2 linked regions of the Geminicoccus roseus DSM 18922 genome follow. The protein of the gene in region 1 interacts with the protein of each later gene in a pairwise test. Links are inferred from orthologs where the notes say so. Each region holds a gene or a part of one and is shown on either strand. Other genes may lie near its edges.

The links. Proteins that work in one complex are often made in the same cells at the same time.
Region 2: the proteins of GEMRO_RS0118255 (region 1) and mrdA interact in binary tests that used the Escherichia coli proteins (3 or more experiments, as listed by UniProt). The link is inferred for Geminicoccus roseus DSM 18922 from one-to-one orthologs.

The regions. Positions count from the first base shown.
Region 1 is NZ_KE386572.1:3,657,686-3,661,851, reverse strand. Bases 480-3,532 are described here. They hold GEMRO_RS0118255 (penicillin-binding protein 1A), read left to right. Parts: upstream 480-796; coding sequence 797-3,268; downstream 3,269-3,532. Other genes in these bases: GEMRO_RS0118260 (N-acetylmuramoyl-L-alanine amidase family protein), read left to right, coding at 480-667. Outside these bases: more of GEMRO_RS0118260, read left to right, coding at 1-479. UniProt on the Escherichia coli protein: Cell wall formation. Synthesis of cross-linked peptidoglycan from the lipid intermediates.
Region 2 is NZ_KE386572.1:369,908-373,517, reverse strand. What follows is about bases 26-3,024. They hold mrdA (penicillin-binding protein 2), read left to right. Parts: upstream 26-593; coding sequence 594-2,456; downstream 2,457-3,024. Other genes in these bases: rodA (rod shape-determining protein RodA), read left to right, coding at 2,469-3,024; GEMRO_RS35615 (hypothetical protein), read left to right, coding at 80-610; mreC (rod shape-determining protein MreC), read left to right, coding at 26-83. Outside these bases: more of mreC, read left to right, coding at 1-25; more of rodA, read left to right, coding at 3,025-3,605. UniProt on the Escherichia coli protein: Catalyzes cross-linking of the peptidoglycan cell wall. Responsible for the determination of the rod shape of the cell. Is probably required for lateral peptidoglycan synthesis and maintenance of the correct diameter during lateral and centripetal growth.

The sequences.
Region 1 (4,166 bases):
GGACCCGGGCCATGGCGGCAAGGACCCGGGCACGATCGGCCGGCGCGGCACCTACGAGAAGAACATCACCCTGGCGGTGGCCCGGGCGATCCGGGCCGAACTGGAGAAGTCCGGGCGCTACCGGGTGACCCTGACCCGGGACGGCGACCAGGCGGTGCCGCTGCGCCAGCGCCAGGCGATCGCCCGCGAGGCCGGCGGCGCCCTGTTCATCTCGATCCATGCCGACAGCCTCGGCAACAATTCGGAGATGCGCGGCGCCTCGGTCTACACCCTGTCCGACCGCGCCTCCGACCGCGAGGCGGCCACCCTCGCCCAGAAGGAGAACAAGGCCGACATCGTGTCCGGCCTGGACCTGACCGACCAGGACCCGATCGTCAGCGAGATCCTGATCGACCTGGCCCTGCGCGACGCCACCAACCGCTCGATCGGCTTTGCCGACTATCTGGTCCAGGAACTCGGCAAGGTGACCCGCCTGGTCAAGCGGACCCGCCGGTTCGCCGGCTTTGTCGTGCTGAAGTCGCCGGACACGCCGAGCGTGCTGCTGGAGCTGGGCTTTTTGTCCAACGCCAGCGACGAAAAGCTGCTCAAGGACCCGGCGCACCAGCGCAAGGTGGCCCGGGCGGTGCGCGACGCGCTGGATTCCTATTTCAAGGCCCGCCACGACTGAGCAGCCCTGCCCGCGTGCACGAAGGCGCGAGCGGAATTGAGCCGGCGGGGCGGATCGGCTAGTCTCCGCGCCGGTTTGGACCTCGTTCGACCGCTGCCGGCGTCCGCCAGGCACGGAAAGGCTAAGAACTTGACGTCGTTCCTGCGCGCGCTCGGCGTGCTGTTCAACCTGGTGCTGCTGGCGGTCCTGGTCGGTGTGGGGGTGCTGGGCTACGCATGGTGGCGCTACGGCCAGGATCTGCCGGACGTGCGCCAGCTGGCCACCTACGAGCCGCCCACCGTCACCCGGGTCCATGCCGGCGACGGCCGCCTGCTCGCCGAATTCGCCAAGGAACGCCGGGTCTGGATCCCGATCCACGCGATCCCGATCCGGATGCAGCAGGCCTTCGTCGCCGCCGAGGACCAGAATTTCTGGCACCATCACGGCATCGACCCGCAGGGCGTGGCCTCGGCGGTGATCGACAACCTGCGCCGGGTGGTCAACGACGAGCGGCCGCGCGGCGCCTCGACCATCACCCAGCAGGTCGCCAAGAACTTCCTCTTGACCAACGAGATGTCGCTGGATCGCAAGATCAAGGAAGCGATCCTGGCGATCCGGATGGAGCGGGTCCTGAGCAAGGAGCGGATCCTCGAGCTCTACCTGAACGAGATCTTCCTGGGGTATCGCGCCTATGGCATCGCCGCGGCGGCCCTGAATTATTTCGACAAGTCCCTGGACGACCTGACGCTCGGCGAGATCGCGTTCATCGCCGGCCTGCCCAAGGCGCCGTCGCGCTACGATCCGGCCCGCAACGCCGAGGTCGCCCGCGCCCGGCGCGACTACGTGATCGGCCGGATGCTCGATGACGGCTACATCACCGCCGAGGAGGCCGAGGCCGCACGGGCCGAGCCGTTCGTGCTGCGCGCCCGCGGCGGCCAGGCCGACGTCGCCAGCGCCGACTATTTCCTGGAGGAGGTCCGCCGCAAGCTGGTGGGCGAGCTGGGCGAGGCCGGCTTCTATGAGGGCGGCCTGTCGGTGCGCACCACCGTGCAGCCGGAGATCCAGCGGATCGCCGACCTGGCGCTGCGCCGCGGCCTGTCCACCTATGACCGGCGCACCGGCTGGCGCGGCCCGCTGGCCAGCCTGCCCGGCATCGGCCCGGACCAGCCCTGGCAGGAGGCGCTGGCGACGGTGGATCCCGGCATCGCCCTGCTGAACTGGCAGAAGGCAGTGGTGCTGGCGGCCGGCGCGGAGCGCGCCGAGATTGGCTTTGCCGACGGCGATACGGGCATGATCCAGGCCGCCGACCTGAAATGGGCGCGCCCTGCGGATGCCGAGGGCAAGCTCGGCCCGGAGCCGACCCGCGCCGACCAGGTGCTGGCCGCGGGCGATGTGATCCTGGTCGAGGACATCGCCGGGCCGGACGAAGCGCCGCGCTTCGCGCTGCGCCAGCGCCCGGCGCTCGAGGGCGCGGTGGTGGTGCTGGACCCCAACACCGGCCGGGTCCTGGCGATGACCGGCGGGTTCGACTTCCGGCAGAGCAGCTTCAACCGCGCCACCCAGGCTTGGCGCCAGCCGGGCTCCTCGTTCAAGCCGTTCGTCTATCTGGCGGCGCTGGAGAACGGCTATACCCCGGCATCGATCGTGCTGGACGCGCCGATCGTGGTCGACCAGGGGCCGGACCAGCCGAAATGGAAGCCGGAGAACTACAGCCAGCGCTTCTACGGCCCCTCCACCCTGCGCCTGGGCCTGGAGAAGTCGCGCAACCTGATGACGGTGCGCCTCGCCCAGGCGATCGGCATGGACGACGTGATCGACGTCGCCCACCGGTTCGGCATCGACCGCAACCTGCAGGGCTTCCTGGCCGGCTCGCTCGGCTCCAACGAGGTGACCCTGCTGGGGCTGACCTCGGCCTATGCCGAGCTGGTCAACGGCGGCAAGAAGCTCACCCCGGTGCTGATCGAGCGGATCCAGGACCGCTATGGCGACACGCTGATGCGCCGCGACGACCGCGCCTGCGAGGGCTGCGCGGTGGAATCCTATGACGGCGGGCTGCCGCCGCTTCTGCCGGACACCCGCCCGGCGGTGACCGACCCGCGCTACGCCTACCAGATGACCAACATGCTGGCCGGCGTGGTCGAGCGCGGCACCGCCTCCAGCGCCGCCAGGCTCGGCCGGCCGCTGGCCGGCAAGACCGGCACCTCCAACGACTTCAAGGACGCCTGGTTCGTGGGCTTCTCCCCCGACCTGGTGACCGGGGTATTCGTCGGCTACGACCAGCCCAAGAGCATGGGCGACCATGAGAGCGGCAGCACGCTGGCCTTGCCGATCTGGACCGAGATCATGGAGAAGGCGCTGGCCGACACGCCGCCCAACCCGTTCCGGGTGCCGCCCGGCGTGCAGCTGGTGCGGATCGACGCGGCCTCCGGCGCCCTGCCCGGCCCCAGCACCAAGGACGTGATCCTGGAGGCGTTTTTGCCGGGCACGGCGCCCACCAGCGAATATGCCAGCGGCGAGGTGGTGGGCGGCGAGACCGCCTTCTACGACCCGCCGGGCCAGGGCCGCCCGGCGGCGCCCGCCGTCCCGGCCACCCCGCCCGTCACCGGCGACGGCCTGTACTGACCCTACGTCTTTCCTTTCCCGGAGATTTCCATGCGCGCCGAAATCGCGAACCTCGCCGACGAGCTGAAAGAAGGTGTCACCCTGCTCCGGAGGCATCTTTGACTGGGATGAAGCCCTTATCCGCCTGGACGAGCTGAACGCGCTCTCCGAGGACCCGACCCTTTGGAACGATGCCGAGCGCGCGCAGAAGATCATGCGCGAGCGCAACGGCCTGGCGGCGCGGATCGACCAGGTCCGCGACATCGAGACCCGGCTGAACGATGGGGTGGAACTGGCCGAGCTGGCTGAGGCCGAGGACGACGAGGCCACCATCGCCGAGGTCCAGGCCGAGCTTGGCACCCTGCGCGACACGGTGCGCCGCCTGCAGCTGGAGGCCCTGCTCTCCGGCGAGGCCGACCGCAACAACGCCTTTGTCGAGCTCAACGCCGGGGCCGGCGGCACCGAGAGCCAGGACTGGGCCGAGATGCTCATGCGCATGTACACGCGCTGGGCCGAGCAGCACGGCTACAAGGTCAGCCTGATCCAGGAGACCGAGGGCGAGGAAGCCGGGATCAAGTCGGCGACCCTCAAGCTGGACGGCGAGAACGCTTATGGCTGGCTGAAGACCGAGGCCGGCGTGCACCGGCTGGTGCGGATCTCGCCCTATGACAGCCAGGCGCGCCGGCACACCAGCTTCGCCAGCGTCTGGGTCTATCCCGAGATCGACGATTCGATCGAGATCGACATCCAGGACAAGGACCTGCGGATCGACACCTACCGGGCGTCGGGGGCCGGCGGCCAGCACGTCAACCGGACCGAATCGGCGATCCGGATCACCCACATGCCCACCGGCATCGTGGTGAGCTGCCAGAGCGACCGCTCCCAGCACCGCAACCGCGACACCGCGTTCGGCATGCTG
Region 2 (3,610 bases), 3.3 Mb from region 1 along the record:
AAGCGGGGCAGGATCTGGTGGAGCGGCGCCACGGCGCCCCGGCCGACACCCGGCTGGCTGTCCGCATTGGTGGCAGCCGATGAGAAACCTGCCGGCCCAGGACCTGGAAGCGCGGCTGCGCCAGCTCCTGCCGCTCCTCACCGTCCTGCTGGCGGCGCTGCTCGACCTGACGCCCCTCCCGGACGTGGGCCCGCAGGGCCAAGCGCCCGACCTGATGCTGGCTGCCGTGTTCTTCTGGTCGCTGCACCGCCCCGACCTCCTGCCCGCGCTGGGGCTGTTCCTGGTGGCGCTGGGCGCCGACCTGGTGGCCGGCAGCCTGATCGGCCTTGGCCCCGCCACGCTGCTGCTGGTGCGCGAGGCGGTGCTGCGCCAGCAGCGCCTGCTGCGGGCGGCCTCGCCCCTGGTGCGCTGGGCCGGTTTCGCCCTGTCGGCGGCGGGCGTGGCGCTGGCCGGCTGGCTGGTCGCCTCCGCCTATGCCCGGCACTGGCAGGCCGCCGAACCGGTCCTGGGCGACCTGATGCTCACCGTGCTGTTCTGGCCCCTGGTCGTGGTGGTGCTGATCCAGGTCCAGGGGATGCTGCCGAGAGCGCGTCATGCAGCAGGAGGCTGACCGGCTTCGCTGGTTCAAGCGCCGCTCCCTCCTCCTGGGGATGGGGACGGTCGGCCTGTTCGGCACGCTGGCCGGCCGGCTCTGGTACCTGCAGATGGAGCAGGGCCAGCGCTACCAGCTCCTGTCGGAATCCAACCGGGTCAGCGAGCGCCTGATCCTGCCGCCGCGCGGCCGGATCCTGGACCGGACCGGCCGGCCGCTCGCCGACAACGTCCCGACCTACCGGGTCCGGGTGGTGCGCGAGCTGACCCGGGACCTGCCGGGCACGCTGGAGAACCTGGCGCAGCTCGTGCCGGTGAGCCCGGAGCGGATCGCGGAGGTGGTCCGCCAGGCGCAGGCCCGGCCGCGCTTCGTGCCGGTGGTGGTGCGCGAGGACCTGTCCTGGGAGGAGGTGTCGGCGATCGCGGTGCGCGCGCCGGAACTGCCGGGGGTGATCCTGGATGCCGGCACCGTGCGCCGCTATCCCGAGGGCATCACCATTGCCCATGTGCTGGGCTATGTCGGCCCGGTCGCCGAGCCCGAGCTGAAGGACGACCGCGACCCGCTCCTGCAGCTGCCCGAGTTCCGGATCGGCAAGCAGGGGATCGAGCGCAGCTACGATCCGATCCTGCGCGGGTCGGCCGGGCGGTCGCGGGTCGAGGTCAACGCGGTCGGCCGCGAGATCCGCGCGCTCGACCGGGACGAGGGCACGCCCGGCCAGGATCTGGTCCTGTCGCTCGACCTGGACCTGCAGCGCTTCTGCATGAACCGGCTGGCTCCGGAGACCAGTGCCGCCGCCGCCCTGATCGACGTGCGGGACGGCGGCGTGCTGGCGCTGGGCTCGGTGCCGAGCTTCGACCCGACCCTGTTCCAGAACGGCATCTCGTCGCGCAACTGGGCGTCGCTCCGCGACGACGCGCTGGCGCCGATGGTCAACAAGGCCTTCAAGGGCGAGTACCCGCCGGGCTCGACCTTCAAGATGATGACCGCCCTGGCCGGGCTGGAGGCCGGGGTGATCGACCGGCACACCCGGATCCGCTGCACGGGCTCGATCCGCCTTGGCAACATCGAGTTCCATTGCTGGAAGAAGGGCGGCCATGGCGCGGTCGACCTGGTGCAGTCGCTGGAGCATTCCTGCGACGTCTACCATTACGACGTCGCGCGCCGGCTGGGCATCGACCGGCTGGCCGAGTACGCTGCCCGGTTCGGCCTGGGCGCCAGGACCGGCATCGACCTGCCCGGCGAGCGGCCGGGCGTGATGCCCACCGTCGCCTGGAAGCGCGCCAGGCTGGACCAGCCCTGGCACAAGGGCGAGACCCTGATCTCGGGGATCGGCCAGGGCTTCGTGCTGGCCACGCCCTTGCAGCTCGCGGTGATGACCGCGCGGCTGTGCAACGGCGGCTACCGGGTCTCCCCCTGGCTGGCGCGCGGCGGCGCGCAGCATGCCACCTGCTGCGGCGCCCCGCCGGAGCCGCTGGGCATCGCGAAAGAGCATCTGGATCTGGTGCTGACCGGCATGTACCGGGTGGTCAACAGCCCGTCCGGCACCGCCCGCGCCTCGGCGCTGCTCACGCCGGGCGTGCAGATGGCCGGCAAGACCGGCACCTCGCAGGTCCGCCGGATCAGCAAGGCCGACCGCCTGTCCGGCGCCTACAAGCGCAAGGACATTCCCTGGAAGCAGCGCGACCACGCCCTGTTCGTCGGCTATGCGCCCGTGGACGCACCCCGCTTCGCGGTGGCGGTGGTGGTCGAGCATGGCGGCGGCGGCTCGGCCGTGGCCGCCCCGATCGCCCGCGACATCCTGGACCGCGCCCTGCAGCAGGGCGTGGCAAGGCCGATGCCGCCGGCACCCGGCGAAGCGGCCTGAGGAGGTGCCGTGATGGAGACGCGGCTGAAGGCGCCGGACCTGTCCCTGCTCGACAAGGTCTGGTCGATCAACTGGCTCCTGGTGGCGCTGCTGGGAGTGATCGGGGCGATCGGCTGCGCGGTGCTCTATTCGGCGGCCGGCGGCGCGGCCGATCCCTGGGCATCGCGCCATGCGCTGCGGCTGGCGGTGGGCCTGGGCGTGATGCTGGCGCTGGCGCTGGTCGACGTGCGGTTCTGGTTCAGGATCGCCTACTGGGCGTTCGGGATCGGCGTGGCGCTGCTGGTGGCGGTCGACCTGACCGGCTTTGCCGCCAAGGGCGCGCAGCGCTGGATCGACCTCGGGCCGGTCCAGCTGCAGCCCTCCGAAATCATGAAGATCGCCCTGATCCTGGGCCTGGCGCGCTGGTTCCATGCCGCGTGGCTGGAGGACGTTCGCCGGCCCTTGTTCCTGGTGGTGCCGCTCCTGATGGTGGCCGCGCCGGTGGGGCTGGTGCTGCTCCAGCCGGATCTGGGCACCGCCATCACCCTGGTCTCGGTGGGCGGCACCCTGTTCTTCGCCGCCGGGGTGCGCTGGTGGAAGTTCGCCCTGGTGATCGCGCTGGCGCTGGGGACCCTGCCGGTCGGCTGGGGGATGATGCACGACTACCAGCGCCAGCGGGTGATAACCTTCCTGAACCCGGAACAGGACCCGCTGGGCTCGGGCTACCACATCATCCAGTCCAAAATCGCCCTTGGTTCCGGCGGCTTTTGGGGCAAGGGCTACCTGCACGGCTCGCAGGCGCAGCTGAACTACCTGCCGGAGAAGCATACCGACTTCGCCTTCACCACCTTGGCCGAGGAGACCGGGTTCGTCGGCGCCACCTCGACGCTCGCCCTGTTCCTGGCGGTGGTGCTGCTGGGCATCCATGCGGCGACCCGGGCGCGCAGCCAGTTCGCCCGCCTGGTGATCGTCGGGCTCAGCATGAACTTCACGGTCTACGTGGTGATCAACACCGCGATGGTGATGGGGCTGATCCCGGTGGTGGGCATCCCGTTGCCGCTGGTGAGCTATGGCGGCACCGCCATGCTCACCGTGCTCCTGGGCTTCGGCATTCTCCTGTCCGCCGACGTCCACCGCGAGACCGTCATCCAGCGCTTCCCCCGGCACTGACCGCA